DNA from 4 places in the Parabacteroides sp. AF14-59 genome. Region 1 is predicted to be linked to each of the others. Evidence: riboswitches for the same ligand, from Rfam matches in the RefSeq annotation. Region 1 holds a riboswitch; each other region holds the start of a gene.

The links. Region 1 has a riboswitch for cobalamin ahead of nrdD (anaerobic ribonucleoside-triphosphate reductase). Riboswitches for the same ligand answer to the same signal wherever they lie in the genome.
Region 2: it holds a riboswitch for cobalamin, as region 1 does, so the genes downstream of both, DWW23_RS16110 (TonB-dependent siderophore receptor) here and nrdD (anaerobic ribonucleoside-triphosphate reductase) in region 1, are expected to answer to the same signal.
Region 3: it holds a riboswitch for cobalamin, as region 1 does, so the genes downstream of both, DWW23_RS08665 (TonB-dependent siderophore receptor) here and nrdD (anaerobic ribonucleoside-triphosphate reductase) in region 1, are expected to answer to the same signal.
Region 4: it holds a riboswitch for cobalamin, as region 1 does, so the genes downstream of both, DWW23_RS07365 (sirohydrochlorin cobaltochelatase) here and nrdD (anaerobic ribonucleoside-triphosphate reductase) in region 1, are expected to answer to the same signal.

What each region holds. Positions count from the first base shown of each region.
Region 1 is NZ_QUHH01000004.1:270,976-278,782, reverse strand. It holds gene rhuM (Fic family protein) at 1-427, shown strand, start outside; gene DWW23_RS06975 (hypothetical protein) at 429-896, shown strand; gene DWW23_RS06970 (ABC transporter permease) at 983-1,939, opposite strand; gene DWW23_RS06965 (ABC transporter ATP-binding protein) at 1,932-2,672, opposite strand; gene DWW23_RS06960 (NEW3 domain-containing protein) at 2,676-3,830, opposite strand; gene pgk (phosphoglycerate kinase) at 4,154-5,425, shown strand; cobalamin riboswitch at 5,592-5,800, shown strand; gene nrdD (anaerobic ribonucleoside-triphosphate reductase) at 5,923-7,807, shown strand, end outside.
Region 2 is NZ_QUHH01000015.1:21,898-29,704, reverse strand. It holds gene atpB (F0F1 ATP synthase subunit A) at 43-1,101, opposite strand; gene DWW23_RS16130 (hypothetical protein) at 1,079-1,510, opposite strand; gene DWW23_RS16125 (F0F1 ATP synthase subunit epsilon) at 1,523-1,762, opposite strand; gene atpD (F0F1 ATP synthase subunit beta) at 1,769-3,286, opposite strand; gene DWW23_RS16115 (threonine/serine exporter ThrE family protein) at 3,658-4,992, opposite strand; cobalamin riboswitch at 5,041-5,323, opposite strand; cobalamin riboswitch at 5,437-5,633, shown strand; gene DWW23_RS16110 (TonB-dependent siderophore receptor) at 5,666-7,666, shown strand; gene DWW23_RS16105 (YncE family protein) at 7,684-7,807, shown strand, end outside.
Region 3 is NZ_QUHH01000006.1:26,967-34,773, forward strand. It holds gene rsfS (ribosome silencing factor) at 1-131, opposite strand, end outside; tRNA gene DWW23_RS08655 (tRNA-Gln) at 356-426, shown strand; gene DWW23_RS08660 (PepSY domain-containing protein) at 453-1,583, opposite strand; gene DWW23_RS08665 (TonB-dependent siderophore receptor) at 1,595-3,934, opposite strand; cobalamin riboswitch at 4,063-4,268, opposite strand; gene DWW23_RS08670 (helicase associated domain-containing protein) at 4,347-5,249, opposite strand; gene DWW23_RS08675 (IMP dehydrogenase) at 5,529-7,022, opposite strand; gene DWW23_RS08680 (pirin family protein) at 7,201-7,807, shown strand, end outside.
Region 4 is NZ_QUHH01000005.1:22,202-30,008, forward strand. It holds gene DWW23_RS07350 (AraC family transcriptional regulator) at 1-152, opposite strand, end outside; gene DWW23_RS07355 (TonB-dependent siderophore receptor) at 706-3,063, opposite strand; gene DWW23_RS07360 (PepSY domain-containing protein) at 3,060-4,541, opposite strand; gene DWW23_RS07365 (sirohydrochlorin cobaltochelatase) at 4,560-5,474, opposite strand; cobalamin riboswitch at 5,599-5,795, opposite strand; gene aspT (aspartate-alanine antiporter) at 5,936-7,633, shown strand.

The DNA.
Region 1 (7,807 bases):
GACCCAAGGAGGTAAATTTCATGCCACATATGAAAATGCGATGGAAGCTATTCGTAGCTTAAAAGGTAAATTTGGAGAAAGCGAACTCTTTGCACATGAAAAAGACCAGTCATTCAAAAGTTCGGTTTCAACTATTTATCAAACATTCGATGGTATTGAGTTATATCCAAGTATTGAAGAGAAAGCAGCCATGTTACTCTACCTGGTAACTAAGAACCATTCTTTCAGCGATGGGAATAAACGAATTGCAGCTATGCTATTTCTCTGGTTTATGGAAAACAACGGTATCCTCTATCACCCAAATGGTGAAAAACGTATTGCTGATAATACATTAGTTGCCCTCACTTTGATGATTGCAGAAAGTCGTACGGAAGAAAAAGACGTTATGGTAAAAGTAGTAGTAAATTTAATAAATCAAAATAATTGATATGGAACAGGAAATCCAATTAAACGAGCATAATAAACAGGAATATCCACCTATGCACACTACCGAACATATTCTTAATCAGACAATGGTCCGGATGTTCGGTTGTCCCCGTTCTAAGAACGCTCATATAGAAAGGAAAAAGAGCAAATGTGACTATATTTTATCGGAAGCCCCCTCTGCGGAAACAATGGCAGAAGTGGAACGCCGTGTCAACGAAGTCATCGAACAACATCTGCCGGTTACTATTGACTTTATGCCACGTGAAGCGGCTGCCGATATTGTAGATTTGAGCAAACTACCGGAAGAAGCCAGCGAAACATTGCGCATCGTACGGGTAGGCGATTATGATGCTTGTGCCTGTATCGGTGCCCATGTCAGCAATACATCTGAAATCGGACGGTTTAAATTGCTTAACTACGATTATACCGACGGACGGTTACGTCTGCGTTTTAAACTGGAAGCTGTGTAAACCAGGATAAGGTTTCGAGAAATAAAAAAGAAAGGCTCCAATCTGATACAAAACAGACAAGAGCCTTTTCTCTATTTATTATCAAATTATCGGGAACGCACTTCTCGTCTCATAAAAGAGACATACGATAAAGCAAAACAAATAACTGTCGCAGCAATCAATCCGGTCAACTGTGGCCAGACAACCAGCAGGCTCTGCCCTAGCGGCAGCGGACTAGGAATAGCCCCATGTACCTGCTCCATAGTCAACGGTCCCAGGCTACGGACTGAAGGCATCAACAGAGTTGTCGTTGCCTCATTGAACAACTGACTCGGTGCAAACCGTAACAGATTCAGCATAAAACGCTGATAATGTACAATCTGATAATCACTGGCAAAGTCTGAAGGACTAAGTGCTTTCCCGATCAGATTAATGATCATATTATAGAAAACACTGAAAAACAGCCAGATCGCCACACAGGCCAGCGCTGAAGTCGCAGCTTGACGGAATTGTATGGAAAAGAAAATCGACAGATTCAGCCAGAATGCTACGTAGAAGATACTGACGATAATAAAGAACACCATTCGCAAAAACTCTTCCGCCGTTGGAGGAATCCCGATCGCAATCAGGCCAAAACCCATCACCAGAAATCCGAGGGCAAACAACATGATACCTATCACGATCAAAGCACCTACGAATTTCGCATTGATCAGGAAATCCCGATGGATCGGTTGAGACAGGATACGACTCAATGTACCCCGGTTCTGTTCCGAGTTTATCGCATCAAATCCCAAAGCAATCCCTAACAGTGGTCCCAGGAAACTGATAAACACGACAAAAGAAGGTAGAGTTCCATCCGATACAGTAAACAGTTTCAGGAAAAGGAACGCATTGTCCGGATCATTCGGTTTAATGGAAGCCTCAATATTCGTCAAAGCCGTATACAGTGACCCCATACAAGTCAGAGCGATAATGACGATCAGGATAATGAACCGCCAGCTCCTTACATGATCGGACACCTCTTTATTCACAATAACCCAAAATGGATGATACACTCTATTCATGATCTTTACCTCCTTCGAAATAACGATTATAAATATCATCGAGCCCATGCTCCCTCTTCTGCTGTTCGGTCAGTTCAATATCTGCCAGCAGTTTCCCCTTACAGAACAAGCCAACCCGGTTACAAACCTGCTGCACCTGGTCCAAATGATGGGAAGAAAACAAAACAGTCAATCCCTCTTCGCTACTGAGCTGATGGATCAGATCCATAAACTCACGCACACCGGAAGGGTCAATTCCCGAAGTCGGTTCATCCAGAATAATCACTTCAGGCTCTTTTATCAGAACATCTGCCAAGCCCAGGCGCTGACGCATACCTCTTGAATATTTACCAGCCTTCTTCTTTCCTTCATTGGCAAGCCCTACCCTTTCCAATAATTGCCCTGCCTTTTCCTTGGCTTCATTCTTCCGGATACCGTTCAACTGTGCGGTATATACGAGATTCTCAATACCGGTCATATCATCGTAAAAGCCGACATCTTCCGGTAAGTAACCGACTATCCGTTTCACATCGATCGGATGTGTTGTAGAGTTTATACCACAAACGTTCACTGAACCGGCAGTTGGCTCCGTTAGACCCAACATCATCAGGATCGTAGTCGACTTCCCTGCCCCGTTAGGCCCTAGCAATCCGAATATATCTTTCTTGTTTATCCGGAGGTTCAAATCGTTCACCGCAGTAAAATCACCATACTTCTTTGTCAGTCCGGTAAGTTCAATAACAGGTTGACACATGGCTTACCTCCTTCCATATTTGCGGAACAGATAATAAACACCTCCCAATACCAAAACAATAATCAAGACACCGACCCATCCCCAGATCATCGGGGTCTTCACAGAAATACGGAAATCGGCTGTAGCATTCACCTCCGGAGTTTTGGCCTCCATCTTCGTCACATAATCGCCGGGAAGCGCTTTTTTAGAAGCCTTTACGGTAGCAATCACACTGGTTGTCTGTCCGGCTCCCAGCTTTACCACTTTGGCAGGATCGAAGGTCACCTCCCAGTCGACCGGTTTACTTGCAGAAAGCTGCACATCCTTCAACTCTGCCGAACCTGTATTCTTAACAACCAGATCGATCTTTTTTGTTTCTCCCGCTGTGATATCGGAACTAAGCAAACCTCTTGGTGTGGATAGCTCCATTTCGTATGAACCCGTTATCACAACCTCCAGATCCAGATCGGCAGAAGTGGAGCCGGTAGAAGCATGAACAGGAATTTTGTAGCTACCGGCAGCAACATTAGCCGGAGGATTGATATCGATCGTTATATTTTGAGTAGCATTCGGTTCAACCTGCGCAGATGTCGCCTGCTTATAATTTGGTTTGAATACCACATTCCAACCTCTTTCTACTTCAGCCGTCAGGGCATAAAGCTGTTGTTCCGCAGTACGGTTCTTGATCGTTGCATTAAAGGTAAAAGTAGATTTGGAGTTACCCTCCATATTCGGCTGAGTTGTTGTAAAATCAGTCTGATAAGTTCCCTGCTTGGAAACGGTAATCGTAAGCGGAAGCTTAGCCATACCATCGGCCGAAACCGTAAAATTATAAGTTCCCTTATTCACTTTCACCGGCACTTCCACTTTCAGGGAAAAATTCTTCTTCTCATCAGGAAGGACCGAAAGCTGGCTGATCGAATATCCCCCGGACTTTACTTCATAACTCCATCCCCGAGGCATTCCCTCGACAGAGATAGTCGCGTTTTTCACTTCGTCACTCTTGTTAATGACGTCAATACTGTAATCGATCGACTCCCCCGGCGGAACCGCTATTTTTGTATAGGGAGTGTACAACATCACGCTCTTTTCAGAATCACCAGCGTGGACTTTACTACAAGGGATTATTCCCAATAACAGTACAAATAATAGGTTTAAACAGTTAATTTGCATTTTCATAATGATTTTTATAGAGTATACAAAAATGATTACTTATTAGCCGGGGGCAAATATATATACTGAGAGTATTAGATACTTTTAAAAGAATTAAAAAAAAGCTATCATAAAAGTTCCCCCCTTTCCTATCCGGTAAATCTCTGTCATGAATGCGATAACAAACGAACTTTTCCTTATACATTATATATAGACACCCCCCAAAGAAGCCATTTGTATGCTAAACAGACCGAATTATTCTGCAAATGTAACATTGAAATAAAATATTTTTGTGTAAGTTTGCGAGCGCTAAGAAAGACATTTTATACAGAAATTTAAATACAAGAGTTATGCAATCAATTGACAATTTCAATTTTGCCGGCAAAAAGGCATTTGTTAGAGTTGACTTCAACGTTCCATTGGACGAAAACTTCAACATCACAGACGACACTCGTATTCGTGCCGCTCTTCCTACACTTAAGAAGATCCTGGCAGACGGTGGCAGCGTAATCATAGGTTCTCACCTGGGCCGTCCGAAAGGCGTTACTGATAAATTTTCACTGAAACATATTTTGGGTCGTGTATCTGAATTACTGGGCGTAGAAGTTCAGTTTGCTAACGACTGTATTGGTGAAGAAGCTGGCGCTAAGGCTGCTGCTCTGCAACCGGGCGAAGCTTTATTGCTGGAAAACCTTCGTTTCTATGCAGAAGAAGAAGGCAAACCAAGAGGTTTGGCAGAAGATGCAACAGACGACGAAAAGAAAGCTGCTAAAAAAGCAGTAAAAGAAAGCCAGAAAGAATTTACAAAGAGATTGGCTTCTTATGCAGATTGCTATGTAAACGATGCATTCGGTACTGCTCACCGTGCTCATGCTTCTACAGCTCTGATTGCTGATTACTTCGATGCTGACCACAAGATGTTCGGTTACCTGATGGAAAAAGAAGTAAAAGCTGTAGAAAAAGTAATGAACGACATCGCTCGTCCGTTTACTGCTATCATGGGTGGTTCTAAAGTTTCTTCTAAGATCGAAATCATCGAAAACCTGTTGAACAAGGTAGACAATCTGATCGTAACAGGTGGTATGACTTATACTTTCACAAAGGCTATGGGCGGTAAGATCGGTAACTCTATCGTTGAAGACGATAAGTTGGATCTGGCTCTTGACCTGATGAAGAAAGCAAAAGAAAAAGGTGTAAACCTTGTATTGGCTGTCGACGCTAAGATTGCTGACGCTTTCAGCAACGACGCAAATACAAAATATGCTAATGTTAACGAAATTCCTGACGGATGGGAAGGTCTTGACATCGGTCCTAAGACTATCGAAATCTACGCTGATGTTATCAAGAAGTCTAAGACTATCCTTTGGAACGGTCCGACAGGCGTATTTGAATTCGAAAACTTCACTGACGGTTCTCGTGCAGTAGGTAACGCTATCGTTGAAGCTACTAAGAACGGTGCATTCTCTCTTGTTGGTGGTGGCGACTCTGTTGCTTGCGTTAACAAGTTCGGTATTGCAAGCGAAGTTTCTTACGTATCTACAGGTGGTGGTGCTTTACTGGAAGCTATCGAAGGCAAAGTTCTGCCGGGTATCGCTGCTGTTAAAGGCGAACCGTACAAATAATTTCAGATATTGTTTATAATATCCTAATTAAATATAAAACTCCGGTGAAGTGATTTCACCGGAGTTTCTTGTTTTATAATCACTACCTCATAATATCCCATCCGGGATATATTACGGAAGAATAACATAGCCATATATGTCTCCTTGCAATATTGAATTAATTCATATCTTTGTTATCGACAATGGTTTCCGAATCACAATTCAGTGAGGAAGATTAAAAGGGAATCCTGTGAAAATCAGGGACTATCCCCGTAGCTGTAAGTTTTATTCCTGCAAAGGAAAAATGTTGTAACCTCTGTATACCACTGGTCTCAGACCGGGAAGGTGTTACAACAGAAACAAGTCAGAAGACCTGCCATTTCAATCAGACAGAATCCAGCGCTTTCGGGTGAAAAGCAGTGGTATGAATCCTTTATAAGATCCATTTATCACTTTATCTCCGGGAATCATTGCGGAACTGCATGAACAGAAGTATTGTTTAATCTTAAATAAAAAGTATGATCAGCACGGAGATTTTTATTGTCAAGAGAGATGGTAAAAAAGAAGTATTCTCACTTGACAAAATCAAAAATGCAATAGCTAAAGCATTTTTATCAGTAGGTAGTTTCGCTACCCAGGAAGTAATAACCAATATCCTCAGCCGCATCAGTGTCAGCGAAGGGACAAGTGTGGAAGATATTCAGAACCAGGTGGAAGTTGCTTTGATGGCAGAACATTATTATGCGGTAGCAAAGTCATATATGCTATACCGGCAGAAACATCTGGAAGATCGGGAAGTTAGGGATAAACTGCGCTTTCTACTGGATTATTGTGATGCATCCAATCCGGCTACCGGAAGTAAATACGACGCTAATGCCAATGTAGAGAATAAAAATATCGCCACACTGATAGGTGAGTTACCGAAATCGAACTTTATCCGCCTGAACCGCCGCCTGCTGACAGACCGGTTGAAAGATATGTACGGAAAAGAAGTATCGGACCGTTACCTGGAACTGCTGAATCACCATTTCATTTATAAGAATGATGAAACGAACCTTGCCAACTATTGTGCCAGTATAACCATGTATCCTTGGCTGATAAGCGGTACAGCTTCCGTGGGAGGCAACTCTACAGCCCCAACCAATCTGAAATCTTTCTGTGGTGGTTTCATCAATATGGTATTCATTGTTTCAAGCATGTTGAGCGGTGCATGTGCAACTCCCGAGTTTCTGATGTATATGAATTATTTCGTCGGATTGGAGTATGGAAAAGATTATTACCGGCACGCTGATGATGTGGTAGACTCGTCCAGTAAACAACGTACAATAGACAAAATGATTACAGACTGTTTCGAACAAATAGTCTATTCCATCAACCAGCCGACCGGTGCCAGAAACTTCCAGGCTGTATTTTGGAACATTGCCTATTATGACAAATATTATTTCAACAGTCTTTTCGAGAATTTTGTATTCCCTGACGGCAACAAGCCCGACTGGGATTCGTTAAACTGGTTGCAAAAGCGGTTCATGAAATGGTTCAACAAAGAACGTACCCGCAACGTCCTGACCTTCCCGGTCGAGACTATGGCGCTCCTGTCGAAAGATGGAGATGTACTCGATAAGGAATACGGGGATTTTACGGCCGAGATGTATGCCGAAGGACATTCCTTCTTCACTTACATGAGCGATAATGCCGATTCGTTAAGCAGTTGTTGCCGTTTGCGCAACGAGATACAGGACAACGGTTTCAGTTATACGCTGGGAGCCGGAGGGGTATCTACCGGTTCTAAAAGCGTATTGACAATCAACCTGAACCGTTGTATACAACATGCTGTGAAGTCCGGTATACTTTATCCGTTCTTTCTGGAAGAGGTAATCGATCTCGTACATAAAGTCCAGTTGGCCTACAACGAGAATCTGAAACAGTTACAATCCAAAGGCATGCTCCCCCTGTTCGATGCCGGTTATATTAATATGAACCGCCAGTATCTTACGATCGGGGTGAACGGATTGGTAGAAGCTGCCCAGTTTATGGGTATCGAAATCAATGACAACCCTAAATATGAAACTTTTGTACAAGAAATACTCGGCATGGTAGAAAAATACAACAAAAAGTACCGTAATAAAGAGGTCTTGTTCAACTGCGAAATGATTCCTGCCGAAAATGTAGGAGTAAAACATGCTAAATGGGACAGAGAAGCGGGGTATCAGACATTCCGCGATTGTTATAACAGCTATTTCTATATCGTGGAAGACACGACACTCAACGTTGTCGACAAGTTCCGTATCCATGGCCGACGTTATATCGAGCATCTGACCGGTGGTTCGGCACTACACATGAATCTGGAAGAACATCTGAGCAAAGAACAATACCGCCAGTTACTACGTGTCTCAGCTATAGAAG
Region 2 (7,807 bases), on a different contig from region 1:
TTTTAAATGAATTAGTAACCTTGTTTTTAATAATATGTTTGTTTATTCCCGTACCTTGGCCAGTCCGATATAGTTGGCGGACAGTAAGGTGAATATATAGGCTTGCAAGCATGCCACCAACAGTTCGAGGCAGTTCATGAACACGGTGAACAATACGGAAACGACTGTCATCGTGCCGTTGATAGCTGTCCCCATCGAGGCGGTGATAAATATCAGGCAAGTCAGTGCCAGAATGATCGTATGCCCTGCCATGATATTGGCAAACAGACGGATCATCAGGGCAAACGGCTTTGTGAATACGCCGAAAAATTCCACGAAGGGCATGATCGGCAAAGGCAGTTTCAGGAAGATAGGGGCATTCGGCCAGAATATCTCTTTCCAGTACGCCTTGGTAGCAAACAAGTTTACTGCCAGGAAGGTACAAACTGCCAGTACGGCGGTGATCGTAATATTACCTGTGATGTTGGCACCTCCGGGGAATACCGGAATGATACCGATCAGGTTATTGATCAGGATAAAGAAGAACACCGTCAGCAGGTATGAGGAGAAAGGTTTGTATTCCTTTCCGATCCCTTCCTTCACCACTCCTTCGTGGATGAACATGACCGCCATCTCCATCAATCCCGTAAATCCGCCCGGAGCTTCATTCGGATGCTTCTTATACCATCGGGCTGTCCTAAGGACGATGAAAAGCAGTATCCCGCAACTGAGCAACAGGCCGCAGACATTTTTGGTCAGCGATAGGTCCAGCGGTTTGACTTCTTCTCCTTTGCTGTTTTTCTCCACTACCTTCCCCGCATGATCGCCTTCTTCTGCAATATAGTAGTTGTGATGCAAATTTCCATGATGCAGATGCGAGGAGAGGAACAGGTCCCATCCGCGCTCTTCACTTTTCAGCAGGATGGGAAGGGGTATGGATATTTCCTTTCCGTTCCATTCCGTGATATGCCAGGTATAAGCGTCCTTGATGTGAGAAAAAACGATATCCTGCACATCCACCTCACCCGGTTTGCTTTCTGCGGCAGCACTTGCCGGAAAGCTGATCCACGCCAGTAACAAGAAGGTAAACCATAACAGGTTATTGTTTTTTATTCTGCTCATCTTTTTCTTTCTTTTCACTTTTCATTCTCTTTTTCTCAAACAGATACAATGTATATGTTTCCAGCACAAGATAAATGAAATAGAACAACATCATCGTAAAGCCAAAGGCTTTCAGGTTTTGTCCGACCAATCTGGCATATAACCAGAGGAAAACCAAAGCGAGCGTGAACTTGCATAGCCGGACTACCATATAAGTAACCACCGTGACATCTCCGTGTTTCCGTTTTACATGATCCAGAAAAAAGATCATCAACATACTGCTTAACCAATAGAATACCGGTATTGACGGATACCACTCATAATAGTGCGAAGGCCAGATGGTGTATAACAGCCCCCCCAAAGAGACGCCGATAACTACATTAATAAAGGTAGTCAAGCCCATTAGCTTCATTCTTAATCTACCGCTCATGATCGTATTTTTTTATTCGATGCATACGGACAGGATATCGTCTTTTATCTCGACGAATCCGCTCTGTATATTTATTTCCTGTTGTTCTTCTTTCCCATTTGCCTGGTACCGGATTGCCCCTGCTTCGAGGGCAGCTATCATCGGAGCGTGATGAGGCAGCACATCGAACGAGCCTGCCGTACCCGGAAAGGATACATAATTCGTTTCTCCTTTGAATAAAATGCCGTCGGGGGATATGATTTCCAGTTCCATGCTTTATTAATTTGCTTGTTCTGCCAGTTTCTTTCCTTTTTCAATCACATCTTCAATCGTTCCTACATTCAGGAAGGCCTGTTCAGGGATATCGTCTGTCTCTCCGTCCATGATCATATTGAATCCGCGGATCGTATCTTCGATAGAGACCATTACACCCGGTACGCCGGTGAACTGTTCTGCCACGGCGAAAGGCTGCGACAGGAAGCGTTGTACGCGGCGGGCGCGATTAACCGTCTGGCGGTCCTCGTCCGAAAGTTCCTCCATACCCAGGATTGAGATGATGTCCTGCAATTCCTTGTTACGCTGGAGGATCTGTTTTACACGCTGGGCTGTTTCGTAATGTTCCTTGCCGACAACCAGCGGGTCGAGGATACGGGAAGTCGATTCCAACGGGTCGACAGCCGGGTAGATACCGAGCTCCGTGATCTTACGGCTCAACACGGTGGTTGCATCCAGGTGTGTAAAGGTGGTTGCCGGAGCCGGGTCTGTCAAGTCGTCGGCGGGCACATACACAGCCTGTACGGATGTGATAGAACCTTTCTTTGTCGAAGTGATGCGTTCCTGCATAGCCCCCATTTCTGTTGCCAGGGTCGGTTGATAACCTACGGCAGACGGCATACGTCCCAACAGGGCGGATACTTCCGAACCGGCTTGCGTGAAACGGAAGATATTATCGATAAAGAACAGGATATCGCGTGTCTCGCCCTCCGGAGCCAGGTCGCGGAACGATTCGGCTATTGTTAAACCGGATAGGGCCACCGAAGAACGTGCTCCCGGGGGTTCGTTCATCTGCCCGAATACCAGGGTAGCCTGCGATTTCGCCAGTTCTTCATGGTCTATCTTCGACAGGTCCCAATGACCGGCTTCCATACTTTCTTTAAATTCCTTGCCATAACGGATCACGTTCGACTGGATCATCTCGCGCAGCAGGTCGTTACCTTCACGGGTACGTTCACCTACACCGGCGAAAACGGAGAATCCGTTGTTTTTCTTGGCAATGTTATTGATCAGTTCCATGATAAGAACTGTCTTACCTACGCCGGCACCACCGAAAAGTCCGATTTTACCACCCTTGGAATAAGGTTCCAGCAGATCGATCACTTTAATACCTGTGTAAAGGACGTCCTTACTGGTTGTTAAATCCTCAAACTTCGGTGGTTCACGATGGATGGGAAGAGCTCCTTTACGATCCAGTTCTTCCATCCCGTCGATCGAATCACCGGTCACATTCATCAAACGCCCTTTTACCTGGTCACCAACAGGCATGGTAATGGGCGAACCGCATGATACGGCTTTCATTCCTCGCTGCAGTCCGTCCGTCGTGTCCATAGCCACTGTACGGACTGTGTTTTCCCCAATATGCTGCTGTACTTCAACAATCAGCACTTTTCCATTGGGGCGGGTTATCTCCATTGCATCGTGGATGCGTGGTAACACGATTTTCTCTTCTTTTTCATTATCGAAGTGAATATCCACTACCGGACCGATAACCTGCGAAACATAACCTTTTGTTTCTCCCATACAATTCTTTTTCTCCTCGTCTAATTATTTTTCAACGCTGCAATATTACGAAAACAACCCGCCGGAAACCCGAAGATATTACTTTTTTGGCTTTTTTGCACTTAGTTAAACTTTAAACTAATTTGTGTTGTGTTTTGAAATGAACCAACCATTTTGAAATATGGAACAATTCGGAGTGGTAAAGGCCCTTCCTATTTGTCAATAATGGGTTATTTTAGGGCTGAATGCAAAGTGAAGGAGAAATCGTTGTAGTGTTTCCCTTTGTTAAAAAAACAGTTTATTATAATCGTTTCTATATTAATATATGTAAGAGGCTACCTCAAAATTGTATGGGGTAGCCTCTTATTTTTTATATTAGGAATAATAAATTTTTACCATTCAAGGAATTTTCCACGTTGCCGGCGTTTCTCCAATTCTTCTTGTAGATGTCGCTGCCGGTCCTTGGCTATATATTGACGGGCAAAGATATTAGGAACAGCAACACCTAACGATATACAGAGAATGATAAGGGCGGAATTGATACCGTTGAAGAAGGCGTTCGTTACCTCACCGATCACTCCATGCAGATTGATAAATGCTAATAAAGAGCGGTACATCAGGACGCCCGGGATCATGGGAATAACAGACGGGATCGTTAATACGTGATTAGGCACATGAAACCAGTGGACTGCTTTCACTGCGAGCACGCTGACAACGAAACTACCCATAAACGAACCGATCACAGGACCGTAACCCAGTTCGAAGTTTACAAAGTTGCGGGTACATACGGCAATGATACCTCCAACGGCAACAACCCATAACAGACGGCGCTGAATATTGAAGATCATAGAGAATCCGATAGCGGCGATAGCTGCAGCGATCGCATACACATAATACGGATCATGCGGAACCATACTTAACTCACTGAACTTATGGTCGATCGCAACGTCGTTCATGACAAGTATGCGCAATGCGAATGCAATACCGAACGTCATCGCAACTACCATCATAGCCGTGTTGGCGGCACGTGTCATCCCGACGAGCAGATGGTTATCGAGCATATCGTCTACGAAGTTGATCAAAGGTACTCCCGGTACAATGAACAGGGCACAGGCGAGTAGCGGATGATAAGGCGTCTCGGACAATCCCGAGAAGGAAGAAAGATACGCAGTGCAGGTCGCGGCAAAAGCGGCGAGTGCTATACTCATATATACATTTAATCCGGCTTCTATGCATCGGGCACGTATCCTGAAACCAATGAATGCACAAATGGAAGCAAACAGAAAGGCGATCCAGTCGGAACCGAACAATTTACAGAAACCGCCACAGGCGAATCCTGCACCGATAGCTACGATATAAGGTGTATAATTCCGGGGCTTTTTGGCTATCTTTTCCAATTCCTCTTCATATTTGTCCAATGAATAGTCCTCTTCGATAGCACACCATGAAAGATCGCTGATCTGCGAGATCGCGGTCATGTTGATACCATGTTTCTCACATTTCTGGAATTTGGAAAACGAATTTCTTTCATCACTTACATTGACCATGATCATCGTCCACCGGATATCGATGTGTAATTTCTCTTCCGGAATACCCATAAAAGCTGCTACTCGTTTCATGTTCCGTTCAATACGGTTGGTATCGGCAGCACTTTCCATCAATAATTTGCCTGTACGCAGCAAAAGGTCCAGTTTACGTCGTAATAACAATACTTCCTTGTCTGTCATCTTTTTGTTTAATTCTAAAATGTTACATCCTTATCCTAACCCACGAGGATATGAGTCTCAACGAACGGCAGGTCTTCTGACTGACTCCTATCCTAAAAGCCTTCCCGACGGAATAGTTGACAGTTGACAGATAACAGTTGACAGATAAAATACGGACAGAAAAACTGTCATTTGTCAACTTTCCACTGTCAACTGAATCGTCAGTGGCAAAAGTAGTATTAGGCTGTTAACGGAGCTTCACAGCAGCGGGACTGTCCGGGATTTACACCCGGTTCCCTTTTAATCCGTATTCCCGAACGGGAGCTACGAAACCAATTCGGGCGCAAAGGTACTGATTTTTTCATTACATTCATCTGTTCCCTTTTATTTGTGTATTCAGATTCGTAATATTTGAAAGTGACCGGTCTGGTAGTTGAGATTACCGATATATTTCGTACTTTTGCCATCGGATTATGGTGTAACGGTTTAGTTTTCGCTATCCGTTAGTAAAAGGGAATCCGGTGCAAGTCCGGAACTGTACCCGTAGCTGTAAGTTCTGTAACCCCGGCAATCTTGTTGCCACTGGGAATTTATGATTCCTGGGAAGGCGGCCGGTCATGGGAGAACAAGTCAGAAAACCTGCCATTATTTTATATGCGATACCTCGGGTATAGGTGTTGATAGACCTGGATATATGCGAATATTATATGTTAAAATGATTGTATGCCTGCCAGGCATATTTTTGTGCGTACCTACTATGTACGCACAAACAATTGATACGACAGCTTATCACCAGCTTTCCGGTGTTGAGGTGGTGGAAAAGGCACGTCCTTCCACAACCCGTGAAGCAACTCCTCTGCAAATAATGGACCGTTCCGGAATTGAACGCCTGGGAATACAGGATCTTTCGGAAGCAGTGAAACGTTTCTCCGGTGCAACAGTGAAGGATTACGGTGGGATAGGGGGATTGAAGACGGTTTCCGTGCGTAGCCTTGGGGCACAACATACGGCTGTCAGCTACGATGGAGTAACGATCACGGATGCCCAGAGCGGACAGGTGGATATCAGCCGCTTCTCACTGGACAATGTGGAGATGGTTTCACTTTCGATCGGGCAATCAGATGATATTTTCCAGACAGCACGGATGTATGCGTCGGCAGGGGCGTTGAGTGTGAAGACACGTAGACCTGTATTTGATGGAAAACCGATGAATCTTCAGGCGAAAGTGAAAGGAGGTTCTTTTGGTTTGTTCAACCCGATGGTTCGTTATGAACAGAAGATAAGTAACCGCTTTTCCGCTTCTTTGCATGCCGACTGGCTAAGTGCAAAAGGGGAATACCCTTTTACTTTGGTAAACGGAAATGTTGTAACCGAAGAAAAAAGGAAGAACAGCGATATCCAGGCACTTCGTCTGGAAGGAAATCTGTATGGAGACCTGGGTAAGGCCGGAACATTGACCGGTAAAGTCTATTATTACGATTCAGAACGCGGACTCCCCGGTTCGGTGATATTGTATAGCAACAGTAACCGGGAACGCTTGTGGAACAATAATTTCTTTACCCAGTTGCAGTATTCCAACAAACTAACGGACAATTTATCTTTGCAGGCACATGCCAAGTATAATTATTCTTTCAGCAAGTACCGTGATGTAAGTAATAAATACTCAGGAGGTAAGCAAGAAGATTTGAATACCCAGGAAGAGTATTACGGTTCGGTAGGCGTACTTTATTCACCCTGGAAGAACTTCTCGACTTCTCTTACGACTGATTTAGCCCATAATATGCTGGATAATAACTTTATGAATGCACCGCAACCCAAGCGTTTGACTTCACTGTCAGTGTTATCCGCCCAATATAAGAACTCGATGTTTACAGCAACAGCCAGCTTACTGGGTACTTATATGACCGACAAAGTAAAGGCTGGCGATAAACCGGCCGACCGTAAACGTTTGTCTCCTGCGGTTAGCGTATCGTTGAGGCCTTTTCCCGATAATGCCTTTCGTGTACGTGCCTCTTACAAAGATATTTTCCGTGTCCCGACTTTCACTGATCTATATTATCTCCGTATGGGAAATACGAACCTGCAGCCGGAAAAGGCTACACAATATAATCTGGGGCTGACCTGGAGCGGAGAAGCAGGGAATCTCTTTCGTTATCTGAGTCTTTCGGCCGATGGTTATTATAATAAGGTGAAGGACAAGATTGTTGCTATTCCGACGATGTATATATGGAAGATGATGAATATGGGAGAAGTCGATATCAAAGGTTTGGATGTGAATTTCTCATCTGAAACCTCTCTGCCGGCAAAGATGACCTTACTCCTCTCTGCCACATATAGTTTTCAGAAAGCAATCGATATAACTGATCCTGATGCAAAAAATTACAAGGATCAGATACCATATACTCCGAAACATTCGGGAAATGCATCGTTGACCTTGGAGAATCCGTGGGTCAACGTCTCTTATAGCTTGACTGCGGCGGGTGACAGATATGCTTTGCCTCAAAACATAGAAAGCAACCTTATTGCCGGATATGTAGAACAGGGAATATCTCTTAACCGTGAGTTTGTGGTAAAAAAATGTAAGTTGCGTTTGCAGGGAGAAGTGATTAACCTGGGTGACAAAACATATGATATTATTCAATACTATCCGATGCCGGGTCGTTCCTGGCGTTTGAGTGTGAGTATAGTTTATTAATGATAAATAAATAAGTGATGAAAAAGAAAAATTTACTGTATGTATCTGCACTTTGTGCTTGTATGTCTTTCTCCTTTATTGGGTGTAGTGATGATGATGATAAACAGGAAATCCCATCTCTTCCGGAACAGATTTCTTTGA
Region 3 (7,807 bases), on a different contig from region 1:
CCTTCGCAGATCACCATATATTGGCATACAGCTCCGGATAGTTGGGTTAAATCTACGGTTACAATATTTTTGCCTTTTTTCTCTTGTAGGCCTTCAATAATTGTTTTTACTAATTCTTTTGTTTGATCCATTTATTTTTTATTGAATAATTTTCGAAGATGCAAATATACTCCTTAATTTATAAACTGCATGCTTTCTCTATTTAATATATGTATAAACCCAGTAAATTCAAAACAGGAGAAAAAGAAAATTGTTTATTTTGATGAAATTTTTTCGCGAAATATTTGCAAGAATAAAAAATGTCCGTATCTTTGCAGCCGTAATCGAGAAACATACTACTCGAAGCTACAAAAACTGTTCTATGGTGTAATGGTAACACGTCAGATTCTGGTCCTGAAATTCCAGGTTCGAGCCCTGGTAGAACAACTGCTAAAAAAATGATCCCTTGTAAGTCAAGAACTTGCAAGGGGTTTTCTTTTACAAGGGGCGGAATAGGGGGTGTTTTGCCTCCTTTTTAGTTTAGACCACCATGCATAAAAACCTGTGAAATATAAAAATGGAACAACAAGGCCAATAAAGATCCACAGAATACGTGAATAATGTCCCCAGAAAGTACCGAAATGAATGAAATACATAGACCGGGTCAGTTTTTCTGAAGTTGGCTTTTTTTTCCACAAATTTAATTTGACAACTTTTCCTGTAATAGGGTGTATGTATATGTGGTTACTTCCTGTTCTTTCAAAGTCACCTGTATGGTACATTCTGACAGAAAAAACAGATTTGTTGTCTTTCGGAAAAAAGATCATCATAGGACGACCTTCTGTAAATTCTTTACATGCTATATCCATAATGGCATCTAAAGAAATCCATTGACCGGAGTACTCTTCAACTTTGGGAGCTGGTTGTAAGGCTTTACCTGATGATACAGATTCAAATACAGTGTGGAATTCTTTTTTGAACCCAAAATAGCAACCGGTGAAAGCGATTAAAAATAGAAACAAGGCTGTGAAGAGTCCTATAACTATATGTAACCTGTAACATCTGACGCCTGGTTTTTCCCCTTGCCGGAAGTTGAATATTTTTTTACTTGGATATAAAAATAGACCGGAAACAATAAGAAATATCAGTAAGAAACCAAACACTGCAACCCATACAACGCCGTTCTTTTTTAATAAAAGCTTGACATGTAAATCATACAACCATTGGAATATCTTGTGACGATATCGGTCAATCCCGAGGACTTCCCCCGTATACTGATTGACATAAACTTGAATTCGACCTTTCTCATCCGGGGATGTGGCCCGAAAACTGTATGCGCAATCCTTTCCTCCGTAAAGGACCATGTTGCTTATAGTTAGTTGAGGATATTTTTTTCTAACGTTATCCAGTAAATATTGCAATGGGATTATTCTGTCCGACGGCTCGACAAATGCCAATTTTTTCACCGACAGTTTTTCTAACTCAGGTTTATAGACAATGGCTGAACCGGAAACACATATTAGGGTTATCACTAACCCTAATATGAGTCCTATATATAAATGTGTATTTACCAATATCTTTTTGAGGATATAATTGTGCATCATAACACAGTCATTTAAAAGTTAACAGCCAGCATTACCATGAGTGTTCTGGCTGTACCGGGGAACAACAGGTTATTACCTTGCGAGCCGGTATAGTATTCCTGATTGAATACATTTTTCAAGTTTGCGGAAATTTTATAGAAGCTACGTTTGTAGGCAACAAAACAGTCAAAAATATGGTATGAGTCCAATTCGATGGTTTGGGCCATGTTTCCATAAGATTTTCCTTGATAATACCAGCCGCCACCAAACGATAATCCTTTTACAACACCTCCTCTAACAAGGTAAGAAGTCCATAGATTGAGCTGACTGGGAGATATATTTGCTAACTTTGTACCAACGGGATAGTTCTTGTCGTTAGTTTCGGTCACCTCGGCATGTGTATATGCATAGTTGAATGCGACACTCCAGCTCGGGGTAATTTCGCCGGAGACAGCTAATTCTATACCTTTACTTGTCTGTTCACCGATAAGAATTTTGAATTCTTCATCTTCAGGATCTGTTGTAGGTAAGTTTGTTTTTGACAGTTTATAGAACGCCAGGCTAGAGGTAAGACGATCATTGAAAAATGATTTCTTTATACCGGCTTCCCATTGCTTGGAACGAATCGGATCGAAAGCTTTACCATCTTTAGTCTGGCCGGATTGAGGGACGAATGATTGGCTATAAGAAAGATAAAGGCTTAAACTTGGTATTGGCATATAAACCGCACCAACACGTGGAGATATAGCGAAATTCTTTTCATCACTTTTTGTCTCTTTAATATAATTGTCCTGTTTGTCGTTTACCCAGTCCGCGCGTGCACCAATTAATAATTTTAGCTGGTCGGTAAAGCTTAGCTGATCTTGCAAATATATTGCTCCGGTGTTTTGTGTGATATATAAATTTGTACTTTGTTCCATTTCAAAATCTGTCGGTTTCTCTGAGTATACAGGGTTGACATAATTTATGGGGGTATACATATTACCCTTTACTTTTCTTCTATTGGTAAGCCGGCCGAATTCTACTCCTGCGATCGCTTTATGTTTGATAAAGCCTGTTGTGAAATTACCGCTAATTTCTTCAATCAGATTTAAATAATTGATTTTTGCATCCCAATGTGCCAGACGTCTAGTGATTGTACTATCTTTTTGAGGTGTCTTCATCTGAAAATACAGACGGTCTTCATGGGTGAAATATTGGCGGGCAGAACTTCTGAATGTCCAATCTTTATTAAAGCGGTGCTTCAACTCATAGCCGAAACTGGTGTTAGTAAACTTCCCATAAGCCCATGGTTCACCTAAAAAAGTTTTGAACCCATGATCGATAATTTCATTGTTTATATGTAAAACTCCGGGATCATGTGTTCTCTTGTCCCTGAAAATGTCTGCATCAAGATTAAGAGTAGTCTTTCTTCCTAAATCAATGTCAATGGTTGGAGTGATGTCATATCGTTTACTATTTTGCGGTTTACGGAATTTATCTGCGTCTTCGTACATCGCATTCAGGCGATAGCGTATTGTTTTTTTCGTGTTTATTGGACCGGTTAAGTCGATGGCCGCCTGTTTATAATCATAACTGCCATATCTGATGGAAGCTCCATAGCGGGGAGTATATAAAGTCGGCTTGGTGATAAAATTAATTATACCACCAGGTTCTACGGCTCCATAAAGAACGGATGCAGGTCCTTTTAGTATTTCGATGCGTTCGATACTTGAAAGAGCATCATTTGAGAATTTGAGATAACGTACTCCATTTCTGAAATAATTGCGGGAGTTTGTTATAGAAAAGCCACGGGAAGAAAATACCTCGTTAATGTTACCGGCTTCACCAGAAGCTCCTCCTTTGACACCACCCAGATTTCGTACTACTTCTGTCATGGTGGTTGCCTGCTGGTCTTCAATTAATTTTCTTGTTACAATACCAACCGATCCCGGTATCTCCAGCACCGGAATTTCCATGCGGGTTGCAGAAAAGGCGATATCAGAATTGTAGCTTTGGGGTTTGGCTCCTGTAATATCTACCTCGGGAAGGCTTAATGATTTATATGACAGCTGAATATCCAATCTGTAATCCTGTTCGCCATCAGGAATGTCGCGGACAGCGGAAACGGTATTGTAACTGTTGGTTATCAATACATGATTTTTTGAGTCTTCTAAATTTATGGAGTAGTAGCCATTGTCATCTGTAATCGTTCTCAACTCCGACCCTTTGATGAAAATTACAATGTTTTCTAACGCCTTATTGTTTTCATCAACAATATAACCACTAACCATTCTGTTAGTTTGTGCAAAGGTACAAATGGGAATAAATAAAATAAACAGAAACAGCCATATTAAAAATGGAGTTCTGCAACGAGTAAATGATGTAACCATAATAATTATTATTAATATTGAAAAAATAACAAAAATTACAGCTAAACAATTGAAAATTTAGTACAAAAGATAAAAGAAAAATTAGAATTTTTCCATTGGTCATATCTTTCAGCTATATTCCACGTTAGCCTTAGAAAAAAGATTTTGGCAGGTCTTCTGACTTACTCCATCTTTAAACGTTCCTTCCCATTCATTGATGAACAGTGGATGTATTTGTTGTTCAAAGACTTTTGTGGAGAATACAGCAGCGGGTCTGCTCAGGATTCACACCTGATTCCCTTTTAATCATATTCATAGAGTCTATTTTATATGAACCAAAAATCGCAGCAAATATAAATATATTTTTTAGAATAAAAGTAATACCTGAATGCGCCTATCTTTCGGGGACAGAGTGGGGAAATTTTGTTTTCAACTATTCATTCCCTTTCCCCCATCTGAATCCGATACAATCAAGTAGATGGATACGTTCGTTACTGAGCTTGCCTTTTCTTTTCAAATAAGCCATTCTCATCCACCATGAATACAGAGACTCTTCCTGGGGATCTCCGGATTTCGCCTTAGGGTATCGTTTGTTGTTTGTTGTGAACTCACAAAAATGATGATATCTCTCGATCCATATCCTGTTGGTATTTTCCGGTGAGCGTCTGTTATTCTCCTGGCTATTGGTCCAGTCGAAACCTAAATTACTCAATTTTTTGATCTGTCCGGGAGAAAGCGTTACACTTGTATCCGTTCGGTTTTTATAGGCTCTCATTTTACTACACCACTTCGCCAGTCTCGACTCTTCCGGATCTCTGGTATGGGCAGGCCATTGACCGGTACGGGCATAATAATCCTTGACCAGGTTGAACGATTCTTTCCATGTTCTTCTTTTGTTGTTTGAACTCCAATGGAAACCGATATCATCCAACAGTTTGATATGTTCTTTATTTTGTTTGCTTTTGGGGGTGTTTTTTCTGGTAATCCGTTGTGACAGGCACCAGTTGACAAGTCTGATTTCTTCCGGTTCTGAAGCATTGACGGAAGGCCATCGTTTTTCTTTTTCCACAAAGTCTTTCAACATCTCATAATTAGCCATCCACCGTTCTGTCTTTTTTTGAGCCTTATCCGCATCGATTCTATCAATTAATTGAATCTGCTTTTCTGTAAGTTTCTCCGGAGAATGGTTCCTGATAAATCTGCATCTGGTAATCCACTCACCTAGATGCCGCTCTTTTACATTTTGCGACGAAGGTGCAGGCCATCTGTTGTTTTTTTCGTAGAAAGCAATAACCGCATACTGCTTGGTACTTCTTTTCTTTCTTCTTCTTTTCATATACTAGCGACTCTATATCTCCTTTGTCTATTGTGTATTATATAACCGAATGTTTTTATTATCCTCAAAGATATTCAAATATTTGGTTTCTAATAATCTCCGTTTGATATAATGTTATTTTACCTCTGTTTTCTATATGTTTTATAGGAGATATTTACGTCTGTTTTCAAAATATCGGATTTCTGTAGATATAAATTATTGATAGAAAAAATCCCCCAACAGTAAGCTCACGAATGAAGAGATTACAGTTGGGGGATTAAATATCTCAGATAGGATTACTTAATTCTGTTCTTTCAGGATCACATCGTGTGCACCACCTTCTACGATACTCGTTGAAGATACCAGCGTGATCTTGGCATTTTTCTGTAAGGCGGGGATTGCGATAGCACCGCAACTACACATGGTAGCTTTGATCTTGCCTAATGTCAGATTCAGATTGTCTTTCATTTTACCGGCATAAGGAACATAGCTGTCTACACCTTCTTCAAACTTCAGCGAGGCACTTCCTCCCATGTCGTAACGTTGCCAGTTTTGGGCACGGTTTGAACCTTCACCCCAATATTCTTTTACGAAGTTGTTTCCGATACGCAGTTTCTTTGTAGGAGATTCGTCGAAACGGGCAAAATAACGTCCCATCATCAGAAAGTCAGCTCCCATTGCCAATGCAAGTACCATGTGATAATCGTGCACCAAACCACCGTCGCTGCAAATAGGAACATAAATACCTGTCTGTTCTTTATATTCGTCGCGGGCCTGAGCTACATCGATCAAAGCGGTAGCTTGTCCGCGTCCGATTCCTTTTTGTTCGCGTGTAATACAGATGGAACCGCCACCGATCCCGACTTTGATAAAGTCAGCTCCGGCTTTTACCAGATATAAGAAACCATCTCTGTCCACCACGTTTCCGGCTCCGACTTTTACTTTGTCACCATATTCTTTCTTGATCCACTGTAATGTCTCGTATTGCCATTCCGAATAACCATCTGATGAGTCGATACATAATACATCTACACCGGCTTCAACCAGGGCAGGAACGCGTTCCGTATAGTCACGGGTATTGATACCGGCACCGACCAGTAATTTTTTGTCAGCTCCGGAAATTTCGTTCGGATTTTCGCGATGGCTGTCATAATCCTTACGGAATACAAAATAGGCCAGGTTCTGGTCCTTGTCTATGATCGGAAGTGTATTCAGTTTATGATCCCAGATGATCTGGTTGGCTTCTTTTAGCGTGATGCCGACTTCTCCGACGATCAGTTTTGCGAAAGGTGTCATGAACTCTTTTACTTTTGTGGAAGGATCGTCTTTTTCGATGCGATAGTCGCGGCTGGTAACCAATCCCAGCAGTTTACCGTTAGGAGTTCCGTCATCAGTGATACCGATGGTGGAGTGTTCTGTTTTGTTGACCAGATCGATCACGTCAGCCAGCGTGTTTTCCGGTGTCAGGTTGGAGTCGCTGGTCACGAAACCAGCTTTAAATTTCTTTACTCTTCTAACCATTTCAGCCTGGCTCTCGATCGGTTGTGAACCGAAAATGAAAGAAAGACCACCGTTGCGGGCCAGTTCGATTGCCAGTTCCGGACCGGATACCGATTGCATGATTGCCGATACGAACGGGATATTTAATTCGATAGATGACTTATCGCCAACATTGTGTTTGACAAGCGAAGTTTTTAAAGAAACGTTTGTAGGCACACATTGTTTTGTAGTCAGACCGGGAATAAGAAGGTATTCTCCGAAGGTTCTAGATACATCGTTTAAGTAAACTGCCATATGATTATATATTTACTGGATGAATTTTTGTGCAAAAGTACTGAATTCTGTTCAGATATGTTTTATTTATGATCATTTTTCATATGAATAAAAAAGGCTGTTACCGGACAAAAGGCATTGCCGGAACTTTTTCAACGGCTGAAATGTTATATATGTGAATTAAAGAGGAGGAATATTTATGAAAATGGTAGTAGATAAGGCGAACTCTCGCGGATATGCAAACCACGGATGGCTTAAAACATATCATACATTTAGTTTTGCCAATTATTACAACCCCAAAAGAGTACATTTCGGAAAGTTGCGTGTATTGAATGATGATACGGTAGCACCGCGTGAAGGTTTTGATACACACCCACATAAGAATATGGAAGTTATCTCTATTCCGTTGAATGGTTATTTGCGGCATGGCGATAGTATACAGAACAGCGAAACGATCACTCCGGGAGATATACAGGTGATGAGTGCCGGTACAGGCATTTTCCATAGCGAGTTTAATGATAGTGCCGAGCAGCAGCTTGAATTTCTGCAGATTTGGGTTTTCCCGCGTGAAGAGAATACCAAACCGAAGTACAACAATTATGATGTACGTCCTTTGTTGAAAAAGAATGAGTTATCTTTGATCCTTTCGCCTGATGGTGCAACTCCGGCTGCGATCAATCAGGATGCCTGGTTCTCGTTGGGAACACTGGATGCCGGACAGATTAAAGAGTATAAATTTCATAAGAAAGGAACAGGTGTTTATCTTTTCGTTATTGAAGGGGAAGTGGAGGTGAACAACACGACCT
Region 4 (7,807 bases), on a different contig from region 1:
AGCAGGTCATATTTGGCCTGGAAACTCAAAAGCTCGTCGATAGTCAGGCTATCGAAGGTAAAAAGCAGGACTTTTGAGCATGGGGCAATCTCATAGGTACAATTATCGAACATTTTAATAAATAACATATAAGGTTCTTCAATAAACTTCATTTTGATATGTGGAGAGTTTATTTTCAGAGACCCGCCCAGAATGAAAATAATCATATTATTGTATATGCAAGATTTTGTTAGTTTTGTTCCTTCAGGTTTATTAAAGAGATCAAAACCGGCATGCAGTATTTGGTTATTTGATACTTCGGAAGAAGTATTGTTGATCGTACTTTTCATCTTTTGGCCTAGATTTAGTTATTATTTCTATCGCTTATGAATGTAGATGCAAAAAAAGTACAATGTTACAGTTCCGCATATATATAAAATATCATTTTATGTGCATAAATTAATATAAATAAAAATACAAGTGAATGAGATAAATAATTAGTTGATAACAGATAAAATATCTATTGTTATTGCTCCATTAATATTATAGTATAAGGATATTAGTATTCTGAAATAGAAGCTTTGAGTTAATCACACTTGGACTTTGAACTGCAAAGATATATAAAGTATTGATTATTTGAATAAAAAACGGTCGTTTCCCTATATTAAGAGAAGCGACCGTTCTTATATAATACAGTGCTGTATGCAAGCACAGGGTAACGGGATCTTATCTGAAATTGTAAGAGATAGTAGCTATAAAATTGCAAGGTTTACCTAAAACGGTACTCTTTACAAAGTATTCTTTATTAAAGAGGTTGTTTACGTTTACAGCCAGGTTGATTGACTTTTTGATGGTATAGTAAATGCCTGCATCAACGATGTAGCAGGATGGAATATATGAGTTATCGGCAATATTCTGGTAGATACGGTCTGTAAATGTTCCGCTCAGGTGGAATGACAGATCTTTCAACGCACCTTTAGGGATTGTGTAGTCTGCATAAGTATAGAAGGTAACGCGCGGAACTCCTGTGCTGCGTTGTCCGGTTGTTTCACTGAAATTAAACCAATCCGCATTCGTGTCTATATTTTTGAGAAAACTACTCATCAGACGATAGTCAGACCATCCGCATCCGCCTACGATTTGCAGGTTAGCGATAGGACGTAATGTAAGATCGATGTCAAAACCCTTGGTGTCTGCACGACCGACTTGTGCCTGAACATTTTTATCTACAGCAGCTCCATTTTCTTCTGTAGACATTTTACCGATTGTCTTGACGACATTATGTTTACGAATGTAATAAATACTGGCATTCACTTCCAATAACTGGTTCAATTCATAACGGGCTCCCACTTCATACTGATTACCTCTTTCCGGTTTGAAGACTTCTCCTCCGGTTTCATCAGGATTGAAGAGTTTTCCATCGGCTCCCATATATAGTATATTTTTATCATAAAATGTTTTATTCGGTTTGAAATAGGAAGCTGCGGAAGCATAGATAGAAACTGCCGGAATCGGCAGATAGACGATGCCGCCACGATAGGTAAAAGCTGCAGTACTAACTTTATTCCAGTCTGTACGATTCTCTTTTTCGTAATGTTGACGTCCGTCATCGATCAATGCTGAGGCGCTCTTATATTTGTAAATGTCAAGACGTCCGCCCAACATCCCTTTCCAGTGATCGTTGATCTCGAAGACATCATGCAGATAGATACCATTGGTGATATATTTGGCAATACTCGCTTTAGAGACTTTACTATCCCACCAGTCACGTACAATATGAGGGTTATCAACCGGAAGTATCTGATTTTTGCCTGGTCCCCAAACATCATCGCTGTTATATCCTGTATAATTGGTATAATCGAAATAGGTATAGTTCCATCCCAATGTATAATTGTTGGTGATGAAGCCTGTTTCGATTTTTCCTGTTAGTTCGGTGGTATTTGTGATGGAATAATTATCCGGATTAAAACATAGCGGGTCTCCTGATCGTAGCGAATCGAGATTTACATATGTTTTTTTCCCTTTTCTATCGAAATAATACAAATCATAAATAGGGTCTGAACTGCTGACATATGACATTCCTTCTACACAACAGTAATCCAAATTGCTGTGTCCGTAGGATAGAGTTTCACGGAATTTCATCCAGTCAGTTAACGGTTGGGTATATTGCATACGTACATCCATGTTACGGCGGTGCATCTTATTGTTTGCAAAGTCGTTGTACACGGTATGGGGATCGGCTGTGGGGTGCAGTGCTCCGCTAGGTAGATAAAGTTTGTCATCGGATGCATAAAATATATCTCCCGGCATTGTCGGCGCCGCACCTATCTCCGTGGTATAATGGTCGTCATTGAAACTGATATTTCCTTCGAAATAGCCTTTTCCTATTTCTGCTCCCAGGGCGAAGAGGCCGGAGAAACGATCAGCATTCACATCGCGGTAACCATCGCCTGTACCATAATGAATATTTGCACGGTAATTGACCGGACCGATCAGTTTGCCACCGAAACCGACTGTTGCTTCTTTCTGGTTCCAGCTACCGTAGCTGATGCTGGCATTTGCCGAGAAATCGGCAGATGCCTTTTTCGTTATGATATTGATAACGCCACCCATGACCGAGTGTCCGCTCAGGATAGAAGCCGGACCTTTGATTACTTCTATCGATTCGACAAAAGAAAGATCGCCGAACGGCATTGTGTTTAACAGTGTACGCTCGTCACGGATTCCGTCGATAGCGAATACGGCGTCCGACGTACCACGAATGCTGTACCGCTGGAAAGCACCCAGCTGGTTGCTGCTCAATGTAACCCCCGGCAGGAAACGTACGGCATCTTCCATATTCAGGATATGCTTTCTTTCCAGTGTCTTGCTGTCCAGGCGGGTAACAGTGATAGGAAGGAACTTCAGTGGAACATCCATGTTCAGCAATTGGACCGGTTGTTCCCGTAATGGCGTTGCCTGTTTCTTTTTAGCTGTAATTTCAACATTGCCGACGGTAAAGATCGAGTCGGTGATACTTCTCTGTCCGAACATGAATGACGGACAAGCGATAACCATTGATAAGAGTAAAATTTGCTTTCTCATACTTTTTGTTTAAAAAATCTATTTGCCTTTCTGATAATCCATTTGATCGATAATACGACCCCGGTCAATGACAGGAATGTCCCGCCGAGTAGTAAAGTGTACATAACGATATTCCAGAGTACCGGACGGTCGGTAAGGAATTTGATGTTGAGACTGTGAAGACCGCTGTAAAGTAAACGGCGTAACCGGCCGTCATCGTCTACCCGTCGCTGCATCAGCGTTTCCGGCTGATAGTAATGGCGTGTATGCATTTCATCGTCGACGATGATACGGTAGACCGGCAACTGCGTACGATCTTTCTTGCGTCCGTAATAATCCTGGTCGTATTCCGTAAGTAAATCTAATTTATAGGGGATGCTGTCTCCATACATTTTAACCGCCTCTTTTCGTACCATATCTTCGGTCAGGAGGAAAATCCGGATTGCTGTTGTATCGGTCGCATCGATATTGATTGTTTGCGAATCGGTGGTAAGCCTGTAGTAAGGATACTTTTGCCAGGTTGCCCATTCGATGCTTTTTACACTGTCGACCGCCTCCAGTACTTTCCGGTAATCCAGATGATAGGCAGAGGCGACAAAACGTCCTTCCGATCCGCCCCACGGGATGCGGCGTGACATATCCTGCTTTTCTTTCGGAGCTTTTTTCATCCAGTCGGGAATATCCATTAACGACATCATTCCGCTGAAAGCGAATGTAATGGTGAAAATACCGAAGATCAATCCACTGACATAATGCCATTTGAACCATCTTTTCCTGTAAGGGGAAAATAACTTCTTATGGCGGTTGCGCCAGGCCAGTTGTATGGAAAGGATCAATCCTGCCAGGCACATGATACAACCGATGCCGGAACTCCATTTCACGAAGTTGATCCAGGCAACCTGATTCTGGCGGAGCGATGTGAAGTAAACCCAGTGGGGAATGGCTCCGAGCCACGCCCATAAGCGCTGGTCTTTGTCGGTGAATTGCAGGACGCGCCCTGTTTTTGAAGAAATATAGAGTTCATGGCGGCCATCATCCGCAAATGTATATTTATAGATGGGGAACTCTTCGCGCAACCGTCCGAAAGGAATCCATTGATCCAGCTTATACATCGAATCCACACGCAGGATCGGAGATGAGCACCATTGTGCTGCAGTCCGCTTGATAGTTTCGTCATTTATTGCTTCGACTGGTTGCAGAGAGTCTGCATAGAGTGTTTCGGGCGTATTCTTTCCCCGGAAATGAACCACAGGCCGGTCAAAATACATTTCCATGGAGAGTGAACGGACCTGTGCTGAATCGGGAAGAACGGACAGAAGAGTTTCCATATCCGGCAAATTTCCGTCGATAACCTGTTGCCTTTCTAATTTATCCTGTTGTGATGCTCTGGGAAATGAATGATAGATCATTACTATACCTGAAAGAAACCACATCAGAAATAAGATACTCAGAAGTAATCCGAGTATCTTATGTGTAAGTTTTAGTATTTTTCTGAACATTTAGTTTTGTGCTTGAACTTAGTCCTTTTCAGCAGCGTATTGTTTTTTCTTTTCAGTGATATTGACCATTTTATGTTTGGCCGCAAACCTGGCATGATCGATGAATAGTTTCTGGATGTCCGGATTTTGTCCTAATCCCTGCATAAAGACAGACACCTGGTAACCTTTGCTTTCCAGTTCCTGCTTCATATCGCCTGCTATATCGTTGTTGGCATGGTCGCCTGCTACAAACATAAAAGGCATCAGCAGTACTTTCTTTACACCGCTGGCATCCAGTTTGGCTACCATATCGTCGAAAGAAGGATAGCCTTCTACGGTGGTTACATGGTAATCGGTATATCCTTTGGATTGCAGCATATAATCCATCATGGCATACTGTGCCGTGGCTGGTGTATACGTTCCGTGTCCGACAAGAACCGTCGCGCCTTCTTTGGCTCCGTTCTTTGCTACGGCTGCTATCACATCTTCAAAGTCATGCGGTGTATAAAGCAGCGGGTTGCCGATACGTACCTCTTTGAAATTCTTTTCCAGCGGTGCAATGTCTTTGCGAAGCGATTCCATTTCCACCCCTTCGATAATGTTTGTAGATTGGATGAGGATATGAGTATATCCGTCTGCTTTCAGTTTTTCCAGTGCTTCGACCGGATTCAGTTTTTCGATACCGCGGGCTTTCAGGCGGCGTGCCACGATGCGGGAAGTGTAGGCTTCGCGTACTTCCATGTCTTTGAAGGCTTCTTGCGCTTTCCGGTTGATCGCGTCGATGGTGAGAGCACGGGTGTCGTCATACGTGGTACCGAAATGTACCATTAATAAGGCGGCTTTGTCACCCGGTTGCATGGAGGCCAGCATGTCGGATGCCTTGAAGTTCTCGCCGTCATGTGCCCAGCACATAGGTGCGAGCATACAAGCAATAAGTAATAGTAAATGTTTCATATAATGTAAATTAAAAGGTAACGAACGAATACGACAAGCCACAATACCGGCTGTCGGTAAACATTTTCTTTTATCAAAAAGAGATTGTCCGTATGTTTTATCATTCTCCTGACCCCGGGGGAATACGATATAAATAAACCTTGGCAGGTTTCCTGACTTGCCCGGAAAGCGACCTTCCCATCCTTGTATCGGACAGTGGTGTAAGAATGCTTTCCTTATTATCGGGCTCCACAGTAGCGGGCACTGTTCCGGATTCAAACCGGATTCCCTTTTATACGATTAACGGAATGTTATCGTATCACCAAAGCGGGGACAAAGATAGAAAATTATTTAAAATAAGATGGATTTTATATTCTCTTAATTGAATCGGCCGGAACAACTTCCTTGTGGATACTGTTCCATTTACCACAATAAAACCGGACATATCGTATGTCTTAATATTAACGCCAAACAATTAATATATGGAGTGGTTTGCAGATTTACTCAAACATTATCCGGAACTGGCCATTTTTCTTACACTGGCATTGGGCTTCTGGATCGGTAAATTTAAAATAGGGAAGTTTTCTTTGGGGACAGTTACCAGTGTTCTACTGGTCGGAGTATTGATCGGACAATTGCATATAGAGATCGGTGCACCAATTAAATCGGTATTCTTTCTTTTGTTCCTGTTTGCTGTCGGCTACAGTGTAGGACCACAGTTCTTTCGGGGACTGAAGAAGGAAGGGCTTCCGCAGATGCTTTTTGCAGCATTGATGTGCCTGTTCTGTTTGTTCATTCCTTTCCTTCTTGCCAAACTGATGGGATATAATGCGGGCGAAGCTGCCGGGTTACTGGCCGGTTCACAGACTATTTCGGCCGTATTGGGAGTAGCGGAAGATACGATCAATCAGGGAAGCCTGAGCGATGCTGATAAAACGGCTATGATCAATGTGATGCCGGTGGCTTATGCCGTGTCGTATATTTTCGGTACGGCGGGTTCTGCCTGGATCATGAGTGACGTGGCTCCCCGTCTGCTGGGTGGACTGGCATCCGTGAAAAAGGCTTGTAAAGAACTGGAAGCCAGGATGGGAAATGATGACGAAAGTGAGCAGCCCGGATTTATGCCTGCAGCACGTCCTATCACTTTCCGGGCTTATAAGATAAGCAATGACTGGTTCGGTGCCGGAAAGACCGTACAGGAACTGGAGGATTATCTGGAAGAGCAGGGGCGCCGCTTGTTTGTGGAGCGTGTCCGTATCAATAATGTTATTTATGATGTGAAGCCGGACCTGATGCTCCAGAAAGGAAATGAAGTTGTCTTGAGCGGACGGCGTGAGTTTGTGATCGGTGAGGAAGACTGGATAGGGGATGAAGTGAATGATATCGATTTGCTGGATTTCCCCGCAGAGACATTACCTGTATTGATCTCCCGCAAGAAGTTTGCAGGCATGACGGTGGCACAACTCCGCAAGGAAAAGGTGATGCATGGTGTCAGTATCAAGAGTATCAAACGTGCCGGGATCAGTATTCCGGTATTGGCTGCGACCCGGATCGATCCGGGCGATATGCTCGAACTGGTCGGGACAAAGCTGGAAGTGAATGAGGCGGCTGCTACTTTGGGATACGCCGATCGACCTACGAACCAGACGGATATGATCTTTGTCGGGTTGGGTATCTTTATCGGTGGTATAATCGGTTCGCTGGCTATCCACTTCGGGGATATTCCTGTCAGCCTGAGTACGAGTGGCGGGGCGTTGATTGCCGGGTTGGTATTCGGATGGCTTCGCTCCAAACATCCGACATTCGGACGCATTCCGGAGCCTTCGCTTTGGGTGTTGAATAATGTCGGACTGAATATGTTCATTGCCGTGGTCGGGATTACGGCAGGTCCGAGTTTTGTGACCGGATTTAAGGAAGTAGGGGTGAGCCTGTTTGTTATCGGTGCTTTGGCAACGACTATCCCGTTGATTGCCGGTGTCCTTATGGGACGTTATCTCTTTAAATTCCATCCGGCCATCACTCTTGGCTGTACTTCCGGTGCACGAACGACAACTGCCGCCCTCGGTGCCGTGGAAGATGCGGTGGAGAGCCAGACACCGGCATTAGGTTATACTGTTACCTATGCGGTAGGTAATACTCTTTTAATTATCTGGGGAGTAGTAATCGTGTTGTTGATGTAGGGATAACGGGCCAGTGCCATTACTGTGGCAAGACTCTGCCATGCCTTTGGCACAACTCTGCCATTACTATGGCATAACTCTGCCACTAGAGTGGCACTGGCTTCGGCTTAGGAGAGAACATACTCTTTTCATAAGAGTAAATCTGGTAAAAACAAGCATTAATTATACATTATA